Regions from separate parts of the Thermohahella caldifontis genome, predicted to be linked through region 2. Evidence: predicted binding sites of a transcription regulator. Region 2 holds the regulator's gene; the other holds the start of a gene.
The links. The regulator PhoB, encoded in region 2, activates phosphate uptake and scavenging genes when phosphate is short. The targets are predictions, from matches to a motif close to TGTCATANNNNTGTCANA.

Region 1: a site for PhoB is predicted at 7,450-7,467, ahead of phnC (phosphonate ABC transporter ATP-binding protein). Genes of this name have one in related genera too.

What each region holds. Positions count from the first base shown of each region.
Region 1 is NZ_CP154858.1:2,519,243-2,530,401, reverse strand. It holds gene AAIA72_RS12285 (histidine kinase dimerization/phospho-acceptor domain-containing protein) at 1-580, shown strand, start outside; gene AAIA72_RS12280 (sensor histidine kinase) at 577-831, shown strand; gene AAIA72_RS12275 (hypothetical protein) at 783-1,319, shown strand; gene AAIA72_RS12270 (sigma-54-dependent transcriptional regulator) at 1,316-2,656, shown strand; gene AAIA72_RS12265 (EF-hand domain-containing protein) at 2,710-2,940, opposite strand; gene AAIA72_RS12260 (EF-hand domain-containing protein) at 3,218-3,454, opposite strand; gene AAIA72_RS12255 (ISL3-like element ISPpu12 family transposase) at 3,610-4,899, opposite strand; gene lspA (signal peptidase II) at 4,921-5,433, opposite strand; gene AAIA72_RS12245 (cation transporter) at 5,437-6,333, opposite strand; gene cadR (Cd(II)/Pb(II)-responsive transcriptional regulator) at 6,429-6,836, shown strand; gene phnC (phosphonate ABC transporter ATP-binding protein) at 7,556-8,401, shown strand; gene phnD (phosphate/phosphite/phosphonate ABC transporter substrate-binding protein) at 8,398-9,261, shown strand; gene phnE (phosphonate ABC transporter, permease protein PhnE) at 9,272-10,102, shown strand; gene AAIA72_RS12220 (phosphonate dehydrogenase) at 10,112-11,122, shown strand; gene AAIA72_RS12215 (LysR family transcriptional regulator) at 11,116-11,159, shown strand, end outside.
Region 2 is NZ_CP154858.1:1,830,438-1,841,596, reverse strand. It holds gene AAIA72_RS08955 (VanZ family protein) at 1-273, opposite strand, end outside; gene cysZ (sulfate transporter CysZ) at 324-1,169, shown strand; gene AAIA72_RS08945 (response regulator) at 1,218-2,066, shown strand; gene phoR (phosphate regulon sensor histidine kinase PhoR) at 2,111-3,448, opposite strand; gene phoB (phosphate regulon transcriptional regulator PhoB) at 3,453-4,145, opposite strand; gene ubiA (4-hydroxybenzoate octaprenyltransferase) at 4,222-5,109, opposite strand; gene AAIA72_RS08925 (chorismate lyase) at 5,162-5,725, opposite strand; gene AAIA72_RS08920 (hypoxanthine-guanine phosphoribosyltransferase) at 5,732-6,289, opposite strand; gene rd (rubredoxin) at 6,509-6,676, shown strand; gene AAIA72_RS08910 (FAD-dependent oxidoreductase) at 6,679-7,830, shown strand; gene AAIA72_RS08905 (cysteine-rich CWC family protein) at 7,849-8,106, opposite strand; gene tesB (acyl-CoA thioesterase II) at 8,290-9,159, shown strand; gene AAIA72_RS08895 (MBL fold metallo-hydrolase) at 9,156-10,172, shown strand; gene AAIA72_RS08890 (EAL domain-containing protein) at 10,114-11,159, opposite strand, start outside.

The sequences.
Region 1 (11,159 bases), 690 kb from region 2:
CCTGCCGCTGAAACGACTGGCCCGGGCCGCCCGACTGCTGGGCCAACCCGACTGGCACCCCCCCGGCCACTCCAGCGTCAGGGAGATCCGCGAACTGACCCGCACCCTGGATCAGGCCAGCCGCAGGCTGCTGGACGCAGAAGCCCGCAAGCTGGTGTACCTGCATCAGGTCTCCCATGCGCTCAAGACGCCGCTGGCGACCCTGCAGGAAGGGATTGCGCTGCTCCATGACCGCATCGCCGGCCCGCTGACCCCGACCCAGACCGAGGTCCTCTCGCTCATGCAGTCGGGCACCCGGGACATGCAGCGCCAGATCGAAAACCTGCTCCTGCTCAACCGCCTGGATCAGCACGGTGATGAGGCCGATGCACGCACCCAGGACCTGCGACAACTCATCGAACAGCTTTACACCGCCTACCTGCCCCGACTCATCCGCCGCGGCCTGGTGATCTGCATCGGCGGGCCGCCGCTCACCCTCAATGCCCCGATGGTCGCCCTGCAAGGCATTCTCGAGAACCTGTTTGCCAACATGACCCAGTACGCCCCCCGGATACACGCTGCCATGTCATCTGGCAGGTGACGCCGGAAGGTTGTACCCTGCGCTTTGTCAACGCCGGCCCGCCCCTGACCGACATCCAGGCCGCACGGCTGTTCAGGCCATTCGAGCGCGGCGATACCGGAACCCGGCACTCGGGCAGCGGTATCGGCCTCTATGTGGCCCGTGCCCTGGCAGAGTCGCTCGGCGGCACCCTTGATTTTGAACCCGAGATGGATGAAGGCCTATGTTTTGTCGTCCGACTGCCCGCCCGGCTCTGTCAACACGGCGACTGATCGCCCTGTTGCTCCTCGGCCTGCTGCTTCAGGGCTGCACCTCACCGTGGTTGCGCCATGCGGGCGGGACAGCAGCCCAAGTTGGTGACCCGCCACCCACACCCGCCTGTACGGCGGAGCCTGTTCCGCCGGCCACCGGCATGGTGTCTGCCGATGAGGATACCCTGAACACCGACTTGCTGAATGCAGGCATCGCCGCACTGGCGAGCCAGGACACACGCCGCATTCAGGAATGGCTGGCCCGTTCGGCCCCGCAGCCGGACAGCCAGGCAGGCATCGCGCCGGCGCCGGCAACGGATGCCGGTACCGAACAGCACCAGGCACTGGCCGATCTGCGTACGGCCGCCCGCAACTGGCTGGCCCGGGAAGCCCGGATCAAGGCGCTGCGGAGCGAACAGCTGCGGCTGCAGGCTCAGGTCAGGCGCTACCGCTCGGCCATCGAGGCACTGACCCGAATCGAACAGGACATGACGGAGCCCAAACGATGAACAGGCCTCGCATTCTGGTGGTGGACGATGATGAATCCCTGCTGCGCCTGCTGGAGTTGCGGCTCTTCGCCATGCAGTTCGACGTCGCCACGGCCCGCTCCGGCACGGAGGCGCTGGCCCGCTGCCAGCAGCAGCCCTTCGATCTGGTGCTGACGGATCTGCGCATGGACGATCTGGACGGCATGGAACTGTTTGACCGGCTGCACCAGCTCAACAGCACCCTGCCCGTGGTGATCATGACGGCCCATGGCAGCATTCCCGAAGCGGTGGAGGCCACCCGGCGGGGCGTGGTGGCCTTCCTGACCAAGCCCATTGATACCCAGGATCTGGAACGGGTGCTGCGCCAGTATGCCCGGCCCTCGCTGGCGGACGTTCCGGCCGGGGACATGCAGATTCTGACCCGCAACGACCGCATGAAGACGCTGCTGGACACGGCACAGCGTGTGGCGGCCAGTGACGTGCATGTGCTCATCACCGGGGAAAGCGGCACCGGCAAGGAGCTCATGGCCCAGTTCATCCACCGGCACAGCCCCCGCCAACAGGGGGGCTTCGTGGCCGTCAACTGCGGCGCTCTGCCCGAGGGGTTGATGGAAGCGGAACTGTTCGGCTTCGTCAAGGGTGCCTTTACCGGCGCGCTGCGCAACCGGGATGGCCTCTTCCGTCAGGCCGCCGGCGGGACGCTGTTTCTGGACGAAATCGGCGAAATGCCCCTGCCGCTGCAGGTGAAGCTGCTGCGCGCCCTGCAGGAGAAGCGCATCCGCCCCGTGGGATCGGACATCACCCTGGACGTGGACGTGCGCATTGTCTCCGCCACCCACGTGGATCTGGAAACGGCCGTGCAGGAACGCCGGTTCCGGGAAGACCTGTATTACCGCATCAATGTGGTCAATCTGCACCTGCCCCCCCTGCGGGAACGGCGCGAGGACATTCCGCTGCTGGTGAAACACTTCATTCAGCAGGCCCGGGAGCAGGGACAGGCCGGGCAGGTGAGCACCGTGGCCGATGCCGCCATGCAGCATCTGGTGGAATATCACTGGCCGGGCAATATCCGCCAGCTTCAGAATGTGGTCCAGCGCTTGCTGGCACTCTGTCCCGGTGCCGTCATCACCCCCCGTCTGGTCGCCGATGCGCTCGGCGATCAGGGCGCCCAGCCCCTGCCCACGCTGGCCCAGGTGCGTGAAGACGCGGAGCGGCGCTACCTGGTCAGTCTGCTGACCCTGACCGAAGGCGTGGTCAGCGAGGCGGCCCGCATCGCCGGACGCAACCGGACCGACCTTTACAAGATCCTGAACCGCTACGGCCTGGATCCGGCCCATTTCAAACCGCGCAGCCACTGAAAACGGAAACGGCGCCCGAAGGCGCCGTCCGCAGGTGGAATCCGGGAAGCGGATCAGCCAAAGAAGGCTTCGAATTCTTCCAGGCTCAGCTCACCGTTGCCATCGGTGTCCAGCTCCTTGAACACGGCAGCCAGATCAGGCTGTGCTGCGGCTTCTTCAGCGCTGATGCTGCCGCTGTTGTCGGTATCCAGCGCCTTGAACTGAGCTTCCACGCTCTCTTCGGCATAGACGTTCACAGCATTCACAGCCAGTGCAGCAATAAAGGCAACGATCAGTTTTTTCATGGGTGTTCTCCTTGCAGAGTGTTGTGATTGAACACCTTCCCCGTTGCCGGAAACATGCCAGCTTCAGGAATACCTTGCGATTCAATGTGTTAATCAGTCCGACAGCCTGTCAGCCAGTGGTACACAGGGAGCATTTTGTCTCCCGGAGGAGACACTTTTGCCAGCACCCAAAAACATTCCTTACAATACAATGAGTTACACGTCTTCAAAATGCAACAACCAAAAAAGGCGCCACAAGGACGCCCAAACGCAGTGCCAACGAGCAGTGAGAGGAAGATCAGGCAAAGAAGCCCTTGAACTCCTCGGGATTCAGCTGACCATCCTGATCCGTGTCCAGCTTCTTGAACACCTTGACCAGATTCGGCTCCTGAGCCGCTTCTTCGGCGGAAATCACGCCATTGTGATCCGCATCCAGCGCCTTGAACTGAGCTTCCACGGCCGCTTCATCTGCACGCACGGTCGTGGCGGTGGTCAGTACCAGTCCGGCAACAAAGGCCATGACGAGTGATTTCATCTGTATTTCTCCTTGGTAAGTTGTTGTGTCATCCCGATGTGACACCCTGTCCATAGCCAGAATGATGCCAACTTTTCATCTCATTGTTTTAAAAAGTGGGTATACGGATTTAATGGTTGATGGGGCACCTTCACCCCATCAATCTGATACCACCCTCAGATGGTTGATAGATCGACTCCGTAGTTGAGTTCCTCTGCGAAGTCCGGCAGTCCGTAACCGATGGTTTTCTTGTAGAAAGGAGAGACCTTCGCAGTCGGTGCCTTCTTCTTGTGCTTCGTGGTGTAGAGCATTCGTGCCCGCATCACCTCGAAGGAGTAACCGCGCCCTTCACGGTTCTTGTCCTTGGCCAGTCGGTTGATGGACTCCGTGTAAGCGTTGGTGACGGGCATGTCCGTCTCGAAGTAGGTCATGGTCTCTTCGCGCCAGTTTCCCACTGCCCTGACCAGATCGCTCCAGACTTCCTTTTGGCCCTTCGGGATGGTGGCTATCCACTCGTCCAGGGCGGCTTCTGTCTGGAGCCGTGTGGTGGCGTCCCAGATGCCGTAGAAGCGCTCCTTGTGCTCGTAGGCGGCCAGCAGTTGCGGGAACGCGCCTGTCCAGGTCTCCATGATGAGGCGCTCCCGGTCTGAGACTTCGTGAGCGCGTTTCAGCAGGATTTTCCGGTCTCCCTTGAGAGTCCGGCTCTGGGACGGTTTCAGCTCCTTTCTGAGGCCCTTGCGCACTCTCTCTAGGGCATCGTTGGCCATGCGCACCACATGGAACTTATCGACCACGATACGGGCCTGGGGCAGCACAGCCTTGACCGCTGCCCGGTAGGGGTTCCACATGTCCATGCTGACGATCTCGACCTTCTGCCGGTCTTTCAGCTTCATCAGGTAGTTGGTCACCACGTCCTGGCGGCGGGTGGCCAGCAGGTCGAGCAGGGTTCGCTCCTCAATGTTGGTCAGAATGCAGCGGTAGCGCTTGTTCAGGTATAGCTCGTCAATGCCCAGGATGCGGGGCGTCTCGAAGCGGTGCCAGCGCCCCAGGAACTCGGCGCGGGCGTTGAAGATGTCGCGCACCGTCTTCTCGTCCAGGCCGGTCTGTGCCGCCACAAAGGTGTAGGGGTGGTTGAAGGATTCCTTCTCCACGTACTCATGCAGCCGCAGTGTCATACGGAATCCGTCCACCATCTCCGGTAGCTGGGGCCTGAATGTTGTCTTGCAGGCCCGGCAGGTGTATCGGCGGCGGACCACCCAGAGAGTGACCCGCTTGCCGTGGATGGGCAGATCACGATAGGGAACGTCACGCTTGCCGAACCGTACGAACTCACCCTGCACGCCGCATTCCTCGCAGGCGATGGGATCGGGCACGTCCACCTGGAAGTGCATTTCGTCGTCGGTTGATTTGCAGCCCAGTACTTGGTATTGCGGCAGGTGAAGGATGTTGTCGGGAAGTTCGGTCATGGTGTTGTATAGGCGTAGGTGTCAGTCAGATCCATCCGGCTCGGCATTGGTGTTTGCTTTTTTACCCAACAAGCTGCTGGAAACGAAAAGTAAGGCACCGAGGACAATTGCAATATCAGCCAGGTTGAAGGCCGGCCAATGCCAGTCTCGCCAATAGAAATCAAAGGAATCCACAACATAGCCGCGAAAGACCCGGTCAATCAGGTTGCCCATGGCGCCACCGAGGATAAGACTGTAAGCGATGGCTTCTCCTTTATGACGATTTTCAAGGATCAGCTTGATCAGAAAAATCGAGACCACTACCGCGATTCCGATAAAAAAGTAGCGCTGCCAGCCTCCACCATTCGCAAAAAGACTGAATGCGGCACCGGTGTTCCATAGGTGCACCCAGTTAAAGAACGGGGTCACCGAAACATACTCGCCATAGGCCATTGATTGTTGCACCAGCCATTTTACGGCCTGATCAGACGCTGCCAGCAGGCCCGATATGGACAATAGGGCATACGGCGAGAGCTTTTTGCCAATAATGAGCATTATTTAACCCTTCAACGCCAAAATGCGTCTGGCACCGTTAAGTACAATGCCCCCCACGATGGTGCCGATAATCAGATCCGGATAATTGGACCCGGTCCACGCGACCAGAGCGCCGGCGGTGATGACCCCCAGGTTGATCACCACGTCGTTGGCCGAGAATATCCAGCTTGCCTTCATGTGCGCCCCGCCCTCCCGATGTTTGGATATGAGCAGCAGACAACTGGTATTGGCAATCAATGCGACGAATGCGATCGCCATCATCATCAGCGATTCAGGCTCACTACCGAATACAAAGCGTCGCACCACCTCTACGAGCACGCCCACAGCCAAGATCAGTTGCAGTACACCAGCAAGATGCGCGGCACGTACCTGCATTTTCACGCTATGTCCAACCGCATAAAGGGCAAGCCCGTACACCGCCGCATCGGCAAAATTGTCCAGGGATTCTCCAATCAGGCCGGTGGACTGGGCGATCAGACCGGCAGTCATTTCCACCACGAACAGAAGTGCATTGATGCCGAGCAACCAGCGCAGGGTCCCGGATTCTTGCTTAGCAGAAGCTGCCGAAAACTCGGCGGCCTTGATGGTCTCCGGATTTGCAGCGACGGTTTCCTGAAGCGAGGCGCCTAGCCCCAAGGTCGCCAGTTTCGCGGTAATGGGCTCAGCCTCGCCGTCATGCACGACCTTCAACCGGCGGTTCGACAAGTCGAAGGACAGTGCCCGAATCCCCTCAACGCCGTTCAGGGCCAGGCGAATCATGCGCTCTTCTGATGGACAGTCCATCTTCGGCACGGCATAAACACTGACCCATCTCCCTGGCGCCTCGGAGGAGGCCTGCATATCGGTATCCGCCGCAGGCCTTGCATGGTCGCCACAGGGGCCTCCGCAGTTTTTACTCATGATATGACTCCACTTGAATGTGATCGGGTTTTCATTTAAAACTATATAGTAGCTATAATGTCAATAGCGTAGAGAATCCGTTGCGGAGGAACCTGATGCGCATTGGTCAGTTGGCGCAGTTGGTAGGGGTCGAAACACAGACGATCCGCTTCTATGAACAGCAGGGCTTGTTGCCGCCGCCTGATCGGCAGGACAACGGTTACCGTGTCTATACCGAGAAGCATGGTGAGAGGCTGGCCTTCATCCGTCGCTGCAGAATCCTGGGCCTGTCACTGGCTGAGATTCACGAACTACAGAGCTATCAGGACGACCCTCATCAGCCTTGTACCGCCGTCAACGCCTTGCTCGATGATCACATCTCTCATGTGCGGTCGCAGATAACCGCTCTGCAAGCGCTTGAGAAACAACTCGTTTCACTGAGAGCGAGTTGCAACGATGACCGGGAAGTTGAGGCGTGTGGGGTTCTTGCTGGAATTAGCGAAGGAAACATGCACCAGCAGTAGGTGAAGCATCAACCAGATAATCCGATGAGATGCCGGTCCGTCTCACTCTCATGCAAAGGTAAGATCAACCATTTAATCCGCTTACCCAACATTTTTACGATGGTGTGGACGCGCCCCCGACCAAATTGGCCGGCGGCAGGTGCACGAGTTTTATCGGGCACATGATTTTGCACCGACCACTGCGCGGGATTATGACAGTGCGATCAGGCTACTGTGGAGAACAATGGGCAGGGCTGGCGAACCACCCAGACCACCAGGCCAGGATCAGAGTTGATGGTTTGCACATCGCCCATGGTTTTTACTGTCGATGCTCTTTTTCCTTGCCCACCCTTAAGGCCACACCTTGAATTGCTGCCCGTTTCCAGATCCACCCCACCATAGTCAGCACCTGGAAGCGCGACCTATTGGAGAGCGCGTCCGACCTCCTCGAAGGCAAGAGTATAGTCGGTAAGCAATTCGATGAACTCAGCACGGACGAACTGTACCGTGAGATTCGCCGACTGACGGTGGAACGCAATTTTTGTTGCTTAAGCTCCTGGGTGGCTCGTTCCACTTTGGCTGAGCTCCATGTATTTCACAGAGCCCTTCGGAAAATCCTTGCGAACCAAAAGCACTTCATCAACCTGTCACGTCAGTGACACGACAGTGTCATCTCTCAGCTTTACCGTTCAATTGTAACTCGCAATACGGCGAGCTTATTTATTGCAAAAGGTGATCCTATGGCGCCAACTCAATCAACCAATGTGATGCTTCGAGTCGAGAGTATGGGCGTAACCTACCCGGGAAACGTCCTCGCGCTCAAACCCACCACCGTTCACTTTCACAAGGGCGAATTCACCGTGCTACTGGGACTTTCAGGCGCGGGTAAATCCACTCTGCTTCGTTCACTGAATCACCTGGTTAAGCCCACAACCGGGAAGGTTGTGTCTGGCGAGTTTGGTGAACTGACCAACCGTAGAATCCTGCGACAGCACCGCAGCCGCACCGCCATGGTGTTCCAGCATCACCAGCTGATCGAACGATACACCGCGTTACAGAATGTGCTGACAGGCAGACTTGCGTATCACGGTACTTGGCGAAGCCTGCTTCCCCTGCCCCGGCAGGACCTGGAGTTGGCTCTGCAATGCCTCGACCGCGTAGGTCTGGCTGACAAAGCGCTTTCCCGAGTAGATCAGTTGTCCGGCGGCCAGCAGCAGCGGGTTGGAATCGCCAGAGCATTGGTGCAGCAACCATCCATGATTCTTGCCGATGAGCCCGTTGCCAGCCTGGATCCGGCCACTTCTGAAAAGGTACTCGGCCTACTGCGCGATATTTGTCAGGAAGATGGAATCACCGCGGTTATTTCCTTGCACCAATTGGAATACGCCCAGCGTTTTGCAGACCGGATCATCGGCCTTTCGAACGGTCATATCGTTTTTGACGATGCTCCTGAAAACCTGAAATCGAAACACCTGGACGAGATTTACCACCGTTCACCCAGCGTGGTAGCTGCGGAAGGCAAACCAGCCATCCATAAACCTAAGACCACCCCGATAACGACAGACGTACTGGAGATAGCACAATGAAGACAATGATTCACTCTTTGCTGGCTCTGATAATGATGCTCGGCATCCATTGGTCAGCCCATGCCGCAGATACAGACCCTGATCTTTTGAAAGTTGCCTTGCTGCCGGATGAGAACGCGTCAGAACTGATCAAGCGAAACCAACCTTTGAAGGATTACCTGGAAACCACTCTTGGTAAGGAAGTAGAACTGATTGTTACCACCGATTACTCCTCCATGATCGAAGCCATGCGTTTTGGCCGAATTGACCTGGCTTACTTTGGTCCGTTGTCCTATGTGATGGCCAAGAGTAAGAGTGACATTGAACCCTTTGCCGCCATGGTGGTAGACGGGAAGCCGACTTATCGCTCCATCATTATTGCCAATGCGGACTCTGGCGTTGACTCCTTCGCGGATATCAAAGGCAAGAAAATGGCCTACGGTGACCGCGCATCCACTTCCAGCCACCTGATCCCCAAGGCCGTACTCCTTGAGAAGGCAGGGCTCGAAGCCGGAAAGGACTATGAGGCTCATTTCGTCGGTAGCCATGACGCTGTTGCGGTTAACGTCGCCAATGGCAATGCCGACGCCGGAGGGTTGTCCGAAGTTATCTTCGAGCATGTGATGGACCGCGGTTTGATTGATCGGAGCAAGGTCAAAGTGCTGGGCTACAGCGGTGACTTTCCTCAATACCCCTGGGCCATGCGTTCGAACCTGGCCCCTGAGCTGAAGAGCAACATTCAGAAAGCCTTTCTGCAGATCGATGACCCGGAGATTCTCGACAACCTGAAGGCTGAGGGATTCGCGGCAATTACCGACGAAGATTACGATGTCATCCGCGCTATGGGTGGCCTGCTCAATCTTGATTTCGCAAAAATGTGAGGAGTGCCCCATGAACTATACAACGACGGAACCGGCGACTCTGTCGCCGGCCCCGTCGGCCTCCGTGCTGGATGAGCACGCGAAAGGCTGGCGGAAAAAACTCGGACAGTCGCTGTTAGTGCTGCTCATCATTTTTGTCGCAAGTTGGTACGTAGGGCTGCTCAATTTCAATACACTTGCCAATGGCGTGCCAGCCATAGGCACACTCATTGGCGAATCTCTTCCACCTGACTTCACCAATGTGGCCAGCTGGGTGTCGCCGTTAATCGACACGCTTGCGATGAGCATTGCCGGTACTGCCATTGCAGTAACCTTGTCTGTGCCACTGGCATTCCTGGCTGCGCGCAACACCTCTCCACATCCGGTGGTGTTCCAAGTAACTCGAACCCTTTTAAACGGTTTGCGTTCAGTCCCGGAACTGATCATGGGCATCATCTTCGTGGCTGCTGTTGGTTTTGGGGCGTTGCCTGGCGTACTGGCGCTCGGTCTTCACTCCATTGGCATGGTTGGAAAGTTTTTTGCCGAAGCGATTGAGCATGTAGATGAGGCGCCAGTGGAAGCGGCCGATGCTGCCGGCGCTACTCGCTTGCAGGTGCTCTATCACGCCGTGCTGCCACAAGTACTTCCTCAATTCGCGGACGTGTCCATTTATCGCTGGGAATACAATTTCCGTGCCTCGACCGTAATGGGCATGGTGGGTGCCGGTGGTATTGGCTTCGAATTGATGGGCTCGCTGAGAATCATGCAGTATCAGGAAGTCAGCGCCATTCTCATTGTCATCTTGTTGATGGTCACCGTCGTGGACAGTCTCAGTGGCCGCCTTCGTAAGAAATTCAAATAAGGACCATCTATGAAACCCAAGGTTGTGATAACCCATAAGATCCATGACAGTGTTCTGGATGAACTTGCCCAAGATTGCGAGCTGGTCACCAACCAATCCGGCGCCACGTTGCCCCAGGAGGAAGTGGCTGCGCGCGTTGCAGACGCTGATGCGATGATGGCGTTCATGCCAGACCGAGTTGGAGAGGAGTTCCTACAGGGGTGTCCGCGCTTGAAGGTGATTGGTGCAGCCCTGAAAGGCTATGACAACTTTGATGTGGATGCCTGCACGCGTCATGGGGTTTGGCTGACATTTGTACCGGATTTGCTAACCGTGCCTACTGCAGAGCTAACGGTCGGGCTGACGATCAGTCTCACCCGACAAGTCAAGGCGGCGGACCACTTCGTTCGATCCGGTGAATTTACTGGCTGGACACCACGCTTCTATGGGCAGGGGATCGAAGGCTCACGGATTGGTATTGTGGGTATGGGGGCCATCGGCCAAGCGGTGGCGCAGCGCCTGAACGGATGGGGAGCGGATTTAATCTATTCCCAGCCGGAACGTTTACCCGTGCAGCATGAGCAGGCACTGGGTTTGTCCCATACTCCCCTCAAGATGCTGCTGGCCCAGTCAGATATTGTGATCCTGGCACTGCCGCTCAATGAGCAAACCCTCCACACCATTAATCGCGAAACGCTAACAGGAATGAAACCGGGCGCATTCCTTATCAATCCCTGCCGTGGATCTGTGGTGGATGAGGGTAGTGTTCTGCAAGCGCTTCAATCCGGTCAGTTGGGGGGGTACGCCGCTGATGTGTTTGAGATGGAAGATTGGGCGAGAGAAGATCGTCCGAGGGAGATCGCCCAGGGGCTCAGGGCCCACCCCAACACGCTGTTTACTGCTCACATCGGATCGGCAGTCAGCCAGGTGCGTCTGGCTATCGAGCAACGCGCTGCTCGGAACATTCTGCAAGTGCTTCGGGGTGAGCGGCCGGATGATGCGATCAATGATCCCAGTGGCCGCGAGAGCGGCCCATGCTGAATCTTGTCTGGCTGAAGAGTTTCGTGGCGGTGCTGGA
Region 2 (11,159 bases):
GATGCCGTAACCCATCAGCAGCGCAGCCAGCCAGGCAATGGGCAGGCGCCGGTGGAGCAGGCCGGCGGCGAGGGTCAGCGCGCCCAGTCCCACGGCATGGGCGACCTTGTCATTGATGTCGGGCAGGGGCAGTTCTTCTACCGGCCGGAGGGCCAGCCAGAATGCCCACGCCAGCGACAGCACATGGCCACCGCGCAGGGGCCAGAGCAGCCAGGGTATCCTGTACAGACCGAGCAGCCAGCGGGCTGCAGGGGATAAGGGGTGCGTCGTCATGGGCGCGATGATAAAGTAAAGTCTCCCTTTACCCAAGAGACAGACGTGCAATGAACGAAATGGGACGTGGCTTTGACTATTTCATGGAAGGCTTCCGCATCATCCGGCAACCGGGCATGCGGCGCTATGTCTGGATCCCCATCTTTCTCAATACGGTCATCTTCGTCTTCATCTTCCGCTGGGCGTGGCAGGCATTTGACGGCTGGATGAGCAGCCTGATGGGCTATATTCCGGGCTGGCTGGAATTTGTCTCCTGGCTGCTCTGGGGGGTGTTTGCCATTCTGCTTGTGCTGCTGATCGTGTATGCCTATGTGTTCTTTGCGACACTGATCGGCGCCCCGTTCTATGCGCTCCTGGCGGAGAAGGTGGAGGTCCGGCTGCGTGGTGGCAGACGACAGGATGCCGGCGGCTGGCAGGACTGGATGCTGCTGGTGCCGAGAACCCTGTGGCGCGAGGTGGTGAAGCTTCTGTACTACCTGCCTCGTGCGCTGGTGCTGTTCGTGCTCGGCTTGATGCCGGTGGTGCAGATGGTCTCCACGGTGCTCTGGTGGTTGCTGAGTGCCTGGATGATGGCGCTGGAATTCTTTGACTACATTGCGGACAACAACGGCCAGCCCTTTTCGGCGGTGAAACGTTTTGCGCGGGAAAGGCGGGCGCTGGCACTCGGATTCGGTGGCAGTGTCTGGGTCGGGACCCTGATTCCGTTCGTCAACCTGTTTGCCATTCCGGCGGCGGTGGCCGGTGGTGTGGCCTGCTGGGTGCGTGAAGGCGGCCTCATGAAACCGCTGGCTACCATGCAGTCAGGCGAGGAGGCATCGGCCGCAACCGGAGCCGGAAGGCCGGCAGCGACGCCTGAGCAGCCGGAACGGCCGGAAATCGTCAAACGTCTGCGCTGAGAGAAAAAACTGCTACCCTTGAAAGACAGGGTGACAAGGTGAGGCTTCATGGCGCTGAAAGTATTGGTAGTGGACGATGCGTCCTTCGTCCGGGACATGGTCAAGCGTACGCTGCGCAACCGCTTTCCGCAGCTGCAGGTGGATGATGCGGTCAATGGCCGGCGTGCTCAGGTGCTGATGAACAAGACGCACTTTGACCTGATTCTCTGCGACTGGGAAATGCCTGAGATGTCGGGGGTCGAGCTGCTGGAATGGGCGCGTCAGCATGATGCCTACAAGACCATCCCCTTCGTCATGGTCACCAGCCGGGGAGACCGGGATCATGTGGTGAAGGCCGTTCAGGCCGGCGTGTCGGACTACCTGACCAAGCCTTTCAGTGCCGATGCCCTGACCCAGAAGGTCACCAAGGCGCTGGGCTCCAAGCTCCGGAATGCTCCGCAGGCCGCGGCCAGAAATCCCTTTGCAGGCTCCGCCGAGGTGCTCACGGGTGGGGCACCGCCCCGGAATCAGACGCCGGGCCCCTTTGCAGACAGTGCCCAGTTGCTGACGGGGGGACGCAAGGCTGAAGACACCAAACCGGCCAGGCCGGTGAAAAGTCAGATGCTGGCCCAGCTGCGATCCGCTTCGCTGGCCCTGCCTGCGGTCGTGAAGGCCATTGCCCTCACGGACGTGAAGCTGGTCGTGCGCACGGGAAAGGGATTTCCGGGTATTCTGGAGCCGGCGGTGGTGGATCTGGAAATCGAAGAGGGCAAGGTGGAGCGTCTCAACGGATACATCCATGCGCTGCAGGCGCTTGAGCGCACCGCAGACAGCACTTTCGTGAGCATCATCGTCCGCTTTGTGGATGAAGATCCGCAAAAGCTCGAAAGCTTGTCCCGCCTGATTGCACGCCTCTGAACCGCTTGTCTCCGGTCCGTGCCGGAACGGTTCCGCGCCGCTGTTCAGCCTTCGCTGGTACGCCTTGTGGGCCGGGGCAGCGCTTCGGGGCGAACCAGCCTGGGGGGTGGAAAAATGCAGGTGAACGTGCTGCCCTCGCCGGGACGGCTGTGAATCTCCAGCCGGGCATTGTGGTTGATCAGCACATGCTTGACGATGGCCAGTCCCAGCCCGGTGCCGCCGGTATCCGGGCTGCGTGACGGGTCGGCGCGGTAGAAGCGCTCGGTCAGGCGGGGGATGTGGACCGGATCAATGCCGATGCCGGTGTCGCTGACGGTCAGGCGTGCCTCACCGTCAACCCATGCCCAGCGGATGCGGATTTCTCCCCGTTCGGGGGTGTACTTGATGGCATTGACGATCAGATTGGCAAAGCAGCTGCGCAACTGCTGATCATCCCCCTGCAGGCCGCCTTCCCAGTCCACGGTCAGCGTCATGTGCTGGTGCTTGTTCTGTGCCAGGGGACGGGTTTCCTGACAGATGGCATACAGCAGGCCCGGAACATTGACCGGTTCGCTGCGCAGGGTCTCCCCCTGACTTTCGATGCGGGAGAGCATGAGCAGATCCGTGACCAGCGCATCCATGCGCCTGGCCTGACCGGCCATCTGGTCGATCATGCGCCGGAAGCGGGGCGGAATGTCCTCGCCATAGTCCTGCAGGGTTTCCAGGTAGCCTTCGATGACCGTGAGCGGCGTCCGCAGCTCGTGGGATACGTTGCTGACAAAGTCGCGGCGCATTTTCTCCAGATGGTGGAGTCGCGTCACGTCGGAGGCAAGAATCAGTCTGTCCCCTTCACCAAAAAGGGTGATCTGGAAGCGGATGTGCCGACGCGGGCCCCGCTCGATGCGCAGTGTCAGCGGTTCATCGTAGTTGCGGGCGTCAAAGTAGCGCCGGAACTGCGGGTCACGGATCAGGTTGCAGATGAACTGCCCCCGGTCGTCCGGTACGCGCAGGCCAAGCAGGGTTTCTGCGGTCCGGTTCCACCATTCGAGATCGCCGCGCTTGTTGGTCAGGAGGACGGCGTCATCCAGTGCATTGACCGAGTCCTGAATGCGCCGGATGAATGACTGCAGCCTGGCGTTGGCGGCCTCCTGGCGGCGCTGGATCCGGTAGATCCGGTCGAAGATGTCGCCCCACAGGCCGCGGCTTTCCGGCGGCTCGCCCGGTTGATCCTGGTTCAGCCATTGGTACAGCCGGAAGACCTGCCGCAACGTCCAGAGCAGGTAGGCGGCGAGGCCGAGGGTGAGCCCCCAGAGCACGGAGCCGGCCAAGGCACCTGCCAGCGCGGTGGCGGCCAGTGCCAGGAGCAGGTTGCGGATGTATTCGCCGGCCGGGCGTGGCGTCATGCCGTCACTCCGTCTGGGTGGAGAACCGGTAGCCCGTGCCCCGGACCGTCTGGACAAAATGGTCGTGGTGGGGGCTGAGGGCCTTGCGCAGGCGGCGGATGTGCACATCCACGGTGCGCTCTTCAACGTACACATTACCGCCCCAGACCTGATCCAGCAACTGACTGCGGCTGTAGACACGCTCCGGATGGGTCATGAAGAACTGCAGCAGCTTGTACTCGGTGGGCCCCATGGTGATCGGCTCGCCGTGGGCGGTGACACGGTGGCTGACCGGATCCAGCCGGAGCCCTTCCACTTCAATGGGGCTTTCCACGCCGTGAGGGGTGGCGCGACGCAGCACGGCCTTGAGCCGGGCCACGAGCTCACGCGGCGAGAAGGGTTTGGTGATGTAGTCATCCGCCCCTGTTTCCAGCCCGAGGATCTTGTTGTCCTCGTCAGCCTTGGCGGTCAGCATGATGACGGGAATTTCGGCCGTGCTTTCGTCGCGCTTGAGCCGCCGGGCGAGTTCGATGCCGGATGTGCCGGGCAGCATCCAGTCAAGGAGAATCAGATCCGGCTTGTGGTCGACGATCTTGGCGTGGGCGTCGCGGGCGTCGCCGGCTTCCATGTAGTCGTAGTCCGCCATTTCCAGTGCCACGGCAATCATCTCCCGGATGGCGGGCTCGTCATCAACGATGAGGATGCGTTTGCGTCCCATGAAGGTGTCCTTTCTGTCCGGTGTTGCCATGGTATTACACAGTCAGAATATGACAAAACCGTGACAGCGGCGGCGATTAGCGGGTCAGATCCGCAACCAGACCGATGAAAATGACCAGTCCCACCCAGTGATTGTTCAGAAAGGCCCGGAAACAGTTGTCCCGTTCCCGATAGCGGATCAGGTGGTGCTGATAGATGAACAGCAGGGTGGCACCGAGCAGGCCCAGTACCCAGGGCAGCCCCAGTTCCAGCCGCTGACCGGCCAGCCAGAGCGCACACAGGGACAGCCCCTGGAGGATGGCAATCATGGCCCGGTCGGCTTCGCCGAAGAGTATCGCTGTGGACTTGACCCCGATGCGCAGGTCGTCATCCCGGTCCACCATGGCATATTCCGTGTCGTATGCGACGGTCCAGAGCAGGTTGGCGGTGTACAGGAGCCAGGCGACGGGCGAGATGTCGCCGGTCTGGGCGGCCCAGGCCATGGGAATGCTCCACGAGAAGGCCGCCCCCAGCACCACCTGTGGCAGATAGGTGTGGCGCTTCATGTAAGGATAGGTGGCCGCCAGCGCCAGACCGCCAAACGACAGCAGGATGGTCAGCGTATTGGTGAACAGCACCAGAATGAAGGCGCCCAAGACCAGCAGGACGAACAGGGTCAGGGCTTCGGCTTCGGTGACCTTGCCGGCCGCCAGGGGACGGTCGCGTGTGCGCTTGACGTGTCCGTCGATGTGGCGGTCCGCGTAGTCATTGATGACGCATCCGGCGGAACGCATGAGCACGACGCCCAAGGTAAAGATGATCAGATTGCCGGGATCGGGCAGCCCCCGGGCAGCGGCAAACAGCCCCCAGAGGGTGGGCCAGAGGAGCAGGTAGATGCCGATGGGCTTGTCCAGCCGCATGAGCTGGACGTAATGGGGCCAGTGATCACGTTGCAGGGGGAAACGATTCAGCCATGTTTCGATCATGTGCACCTGCCTGTCCGGACGATTGTGCCGGAGTGTACCAGCACAGGCGGTTTCACGAAAGGGCGGGGGGTGTCAGGCAGGCAGGGAGGAAAAATTCGCAGACGAGTACCGGGCAGCCGTGGAAGACAAACACGGAGCGCCGGGCCCAGCCGTGAGCATGGCCGGACAGCGCCGGCAGGACCGCCACCTCCATGGGGTGCCGGACAATGCCGGGTGTCCGGAACAGGGCGGCACCCAGCGGACGTTCGCCCAGCAGGCGGAGCTGCCGGGCGGCTCCGGTAAAGGCGTGCTGGGGAATGAGGGTGCGTGCCACGACGCGCGGCTGTCCGCCGCACACCAGTACCACTTCGCGCGTCCAGCACAGGAAGCGTGGCGGCAGGGCCAGTGCCATGCGTTCGGACAGGACCGGTTGCTGTGTGCGGGTGGCCAGCACCCGGACCCGGAAGCTGTCGGTGCCGAAACGGGCCATCAGCCGGGCTGTCAGGGAGCCCTCATCCAGCAGCCAGTTGCGCCACACGGGGGGCAGACACTGGCGGACAAGCCCCGCATCCGTCCAGCGCAGCGATTTCAGCAGTGTGCGACTGATCAGGGGAATTCCGGCGGCCGGGGCAGTCATGGGACATCAGAGACCTTTGACGGCGTAGATCCCCGGGGCGTTGCGCCAGTAGCCCTTGTAGTCCATGCCGTAGCCGAACAGGAAACGGTCTTCCACTTCCATGCCGGTAAAGTCGCACTTCATGCCCGGGCGTGCCTTGCGGTCGTGCTTCTTGTCCACCAGCACGCTCGTGTAGACGCGCTTGGCGCCTTTCCTGAGGCAGTATTCCTCAATGGCGGCCAGGGTCGTGCCTTCGTCCAGGATGTCATCCAGAATCAGGATGGTCCGGTCGCGCAGCGGTACCTGGGGTTCGACGAGCCAGTCGAGGATGCCGCCGGTGGTTTCCATCCGGTAGCGGGTGGCGTGAATGTAGTGCAGTTCCAGGGGGAAAACCAGCTTGGGCAGCAGGCGACCGGAGAAGATCAGACCGCCGGTCATGACGCAGAACACCAGTGGGTTGGCATCGGCCAGTGTTGCCGTAATTTCCCGGGCAACCTTGTCTATGGCGGCGTCGACTTCAGCCTCGGTGCGCAGGCAATCAGCTTCCTCAAAGACGGTTTGCATCTCTTCACGTGTGGGATTCATGAATCTCTACCTGGTCGGACGGCGGTGAATCAGGGTAAGGGCGGGATTATAGCGTGTTCCTCGCGCTTTGGCATAGGCTTTTTCCGCACCCGGATGGGTTGGTCGGGGGCGATGGGCCGTGTCGGATTTCATGTTTCGCGGCCAGCATGGCCCGCGGGATTGCCTCCCGGCGTTTGTGGCGGTATGGTGCAGCAAATTTCTCAACAAGGGGAAGAAAGCATGCGCAAATGGCAATGTGTCGTCTGTGGGTTCATTTATGACGAGGCGTTGGGGCTGCCGGAAGAAGGCATCGCGCCGGGGACGCGCTGGGAAGACATTCCGGATGACTGGGTCTGTCCGGACTGCGGTGTGGGCAAGGAAGACTTTGAAATGATTGAGGTTTCCTGATCATGACGACACCCCTGGTCATCATCGGTACCGGACTGGCCGGATATGGTCTGGCCCGTGAACTGCGCAAGCTGGACAAGACCCGGCCGGTCACGCTCATTACCCGGGACGACGGTGCCAGTTACTCCAAGCCCATGCTCTCCACCGGCTTTGCCAAGGGGACGGATGCGGACGGACTGGTCATGGCCTCGGCGGCGGACATGGCCGATCAGCTGGGCGTCATCGTGCGTACCCTGACGCGCGTGACCGGACTGGATACCGGACGCAGACAGCTGACGCTGGATACCGGCGAGACGCTGGACTGGGGGACCCTGGTGCTGGCTTCGGGGGCGGCGCCTATTCGCCTGCCCGTGGAGGCGGATGCGCCGGATCATGTCTTTCACATCAACAGCCTGATGGATTACCGGGTGTTTCGCCAGGGTCTCCGACCGGGTGGACGGGTGCTGATCATGGGTGCGGGGCTCATTGGCAGCGAGCTGGCGAATGACCTGCTGGCCGGTGGATTCGGCGTGGATGTCGTGGTGCCCTGTGAAGCCCCGTTGCCGGGGCTGGTGCCGGTGGAGGCGGGCCGGGCGCTTCAGGAGGCGCTCGAAGAGGCGGGTGCACACTTTCACCTGGGTGACGTGGTGGAGCGTCTGACACCCCGGGATGACGGGGTGGAGGCTGAACTTGGCAACGGCAGGGTGCTGGCGGTGGACAGGGTGATCTCTGCCGTGGGCCTCAGGCCTGATCTCACGCTGGCCCGGCAGGCACGTCTGTCGGTGAACCGGGGAATCGTGGTGGATGCCTTCCTGCGCACGTCGGCACCTGATGTCTATGCGCTGGGGGATTGTGCGGAAATTGACGGTCAGGTACGCCTGTTCGTGCAGCCTCTGATGATGTCGGCCCGGGCGCTGGCGAAAACGCTGAACGGGCAGCCGACGGCGGTGCAATTCGGCCCCATGCCGGTCGTGGTCAAGACGCCGGCATGTCCGGTGGTGACGGCACCACCGCCCGTCGGGACGACGGGGCAGTGGGTCGTGACCAGTCAAGGCCCCCGTAGTCTGGTCTGCCGCTTTGAGGATGAGCAGGGGCAGCTGAAAGGCTTTGCCCTGACCGGCGACGCCGTTGCCGAAAAGATGGCGCTGACCCGGCAACTGGCTGCCGGAGGCTGAGCCGGTTTCCGGCCGCTATCAGGGGCTTTCGGGGCTGGCCGCTGCCGGCTGACTGACAGCGGCCGGGGTGGCCAGGGCGGCCAGTGCCTTGTGCAGGCAGCTGCGGCACAGGCAGCGCTGGCCTTCCGAAAATGCCCAGCGGTTGTCGCCCGAGGCGGGCAGGCTGAAACACCAGCAGACGGACTTCCCGGCTTCCAGATCACAGCGGGCCGGGCGCTCGCATTCCGGGCAGGTGTGGGTAAAGGCGTGGGGCAGGTTATCCAGCACGTTTTTCATGGCGGCTCTCCTTGTGTGCCCATATATTGTGGTTCACTGCTCCTGAAAGTCAAATATCTGGTGGTTAATGCGATTTGTTACCTTTGGCCGGAATGACCGGTTCATGAGGTGATTTACGCCATTGCACTTTGGCCGGCGGGCTGGCAGCATTGGGCCAACACTCAAATGACAGGAGAATGCCCCATGACGGATGTGGTTCAGCAATTGTTGTCCCTGCTTGAACTGAAACCTCTGGATGAATGCCTTTTTCAGGGCGAAAGCCAGGATCTGGGATTCCGCAACGTATTTGGCGGACAGGTCGTGTCCCAGGCATTGATGGCGGCGTACAACACCGTCGCGGAGGACCGCACGGCGCATAGTCTCCATGCCTACTTCCTGCGTCCGGGTGATCCTCACCACCCCATTTTCTATGAAGTGACCGAGGTGCGGGATGGCCGCTCCTTCTCCGTGCGCCGGGTAATCGCCCGTCAGCACAACAAGGAAATCCTGGCGCTCATGGCGTCCTTCCAGACCGAAGAAGAGGGCTTTGAGCATCAGGCTGAGATGCCGGAGGTGGCCGGTCCGGAAGGTCTGGTTTCCGAGCTGGAAATGCGTCGGAAGTTCAGGGATCTGATTCCCGAGCGCATTCGCGAGCAATTTACCTGTGACCGGCCCATCGAGATTCGCCCGGTCAATCCGGTCAACTATCTGAAGCCGGAGCCCATGCCGCCCGTCAAGCACAACTGGTTCCGGGCGGTCAGCCGGCTGCCGGACGCCATTCGCTGGCATCACTGCGTACTGGCGTACGCGTCCGATTTCGGTCTGCTGGGCACGAGCCTCCAGCCCCATGCCGTGACCTTCATGCAGAAGGACATGCAGGTGGCGAGTCTGGATCACGCGGTCTGGTTCCACCGGCCCTTCCGGGCGGACGACTGGCTGCTGTACAGCATGGACAGCCCGTCTGCCTCGGGCGGCCGGGGCATGAACCGGGGCCAGATCTTTACCCGTGACGGGGTTCTGGTCGCGTCCACGGCACAGGAAGCCCTGATCCGCCGGCGCAAGGACTGGGCGTGACACGCATTTTCGAGCGTGTGGATCATCATCCCTGGCGGGACCGCCACCACCATGGCGTGGGGCGGTTCCGCAATCCGCCTTCGCCCCATCCGGACGGTCGGGGCTCGGCGGCCATGCGCAAGGTGCTCTGGACACTGGCACGGGAGGGCAATCGCCCGCTGGAGAATCTGCTGCCCGGGCATGTCTGGTCCCGCGATCAGGCGTTGGCGGCACTGCGGCTGACACCCCCTCCCACGCTGACCTGGCTGGGGCAGGCCTGTTTTTACATCCGCCTGCCCGGCACCAACCTGCTGACGGATCCCTTTCTGGGGGAAAGGGCTTCACCGGTACCCTTTGCGGGACCAAGGCGATTGGTGCCTCAGCCGCTGGTTGCGGCGGATCTGGATCCGGATGTGTTGCTCATCTCCCATAACCATTATGACCACCTGGATCGGACGAGCATTCGTACGCTGTGCGGCAAAAGACCGGTCACCATCGTGACCACGCTGGGGACGGGGCGAAGTCTGCGCGGGCTGGGTGCACGTGAAGTGATCGAGCTGGACTGGCTTCAATGCGTGGAGCTGGGGGATGTGCTCATCACCCTGACGCCGGCCTGTCATTTCTCCGGACGCAGTGCCTGGGATCAGGACCGAGCCCTGTGGGGTGGCTTTTTTGTGGAAAGCGATGCCGGCCGGCTCTTCTTTGCCGGCGACAGCGGTGACTCTGACTGCTTTGACCGGACAGCGGAGCTGCTCGGCGGTGCCGATGTGGCGCTGGTTCCGGCTGGTGCCTATGGGCCGCCGGAAGTGTTTGCGCGGGTACACATGACTCCGGAAGAGGCGCGTCAGGTGGCGGATCGCTTTGGTGCGCGCGAGGCGGTTGCCATGCACTGGGGCACGCTTCGCCTGACCACGGAGCCTTTCTGGGAACCCCGGGAGCGCTTTCTGGCCGCCGCCGGCCGGGCTGCACCGGTGGTCATGGCAATCGGACAGACGCGTCCGCTGGGCCTGGCTGAGCCCCCTCGAACTCTCTGAGCCAGGGGATCAGGAATGGATAGGGCATGGGGCGGGCAATATGATAGCCCTGTGCCAGATCGCATCTGAGCTCGGCGAGCAGCGCCAGGGTGTCTTCATCCTCGATGCCCTCGGCCACGACCTGATAGCCCAGACTGTGACACATGTTCAGGGTGGTTTCCACGATCAGGCGCGTTTCCGGCGTCTGGGTGATGTCTGCAATCAGGGAGCGGTCAATCTTGATCTCATGCAGTGGCAGACGCTTGATCTGCAGCAGGGAGGAATAGCCTGCGCCATAGTCGTCCAGGGACAGACTAACGCCTGCCGAGGCCAGCTCCCGAAGGATCTCAATGGCATCCTCGGGATGACGCATGGCCGCCGTTTCCGTAATTTCCAGGGTGAGGCGACTGCAGGGCACGTCCGCATCCGCGAGGCAGGCCAGCACATCCGCCGCAAAGTCCGGCTGGATCAGGTCTTCCGCCGAAATGTTGACTGCGATACGGGTATTCGGATAGCCATCAAGTTCCAGCTGACCCAGCAGGCGGATGGCCTCCCGGATCACCCAGCGGGTGAGTGGGTGGATCAGGCCCGTGTCCTCGGCCAGCCGGATGAATTCCATGGGGGGAATCTGACCGTGGACAGGGTGCAGCCAGCGCACCAGCGCTTCAAAGGCTTCGATCCGGCCTTCGTGAAGCGAGAGCTGTGGCTGAAGATGCAGCTGCAGCTGCCCGGTATGAATGGCATCTTCCAGCTCGCTGAGCAGAGTCAGGCGGCGCGAGCTGTATGGATCCTGCAGCGGATCATAGATGCAGACGGGCTGAGTGTGCCGGTGGGTCATGTCCAGGGCGATGAGTCCGCGACGGATCAGTCCGGTGGCATCGTCGGCATGATCAGGTGCCAGCGCAACACCCATGCGGGGATCAAGATCCAGCGGCATGCCCTGATAGTCGAGCTTGTCACGCATGGCCTCCAGCAGCGGCAGGGCATGGAGCCGGATGTCGGAGAGGA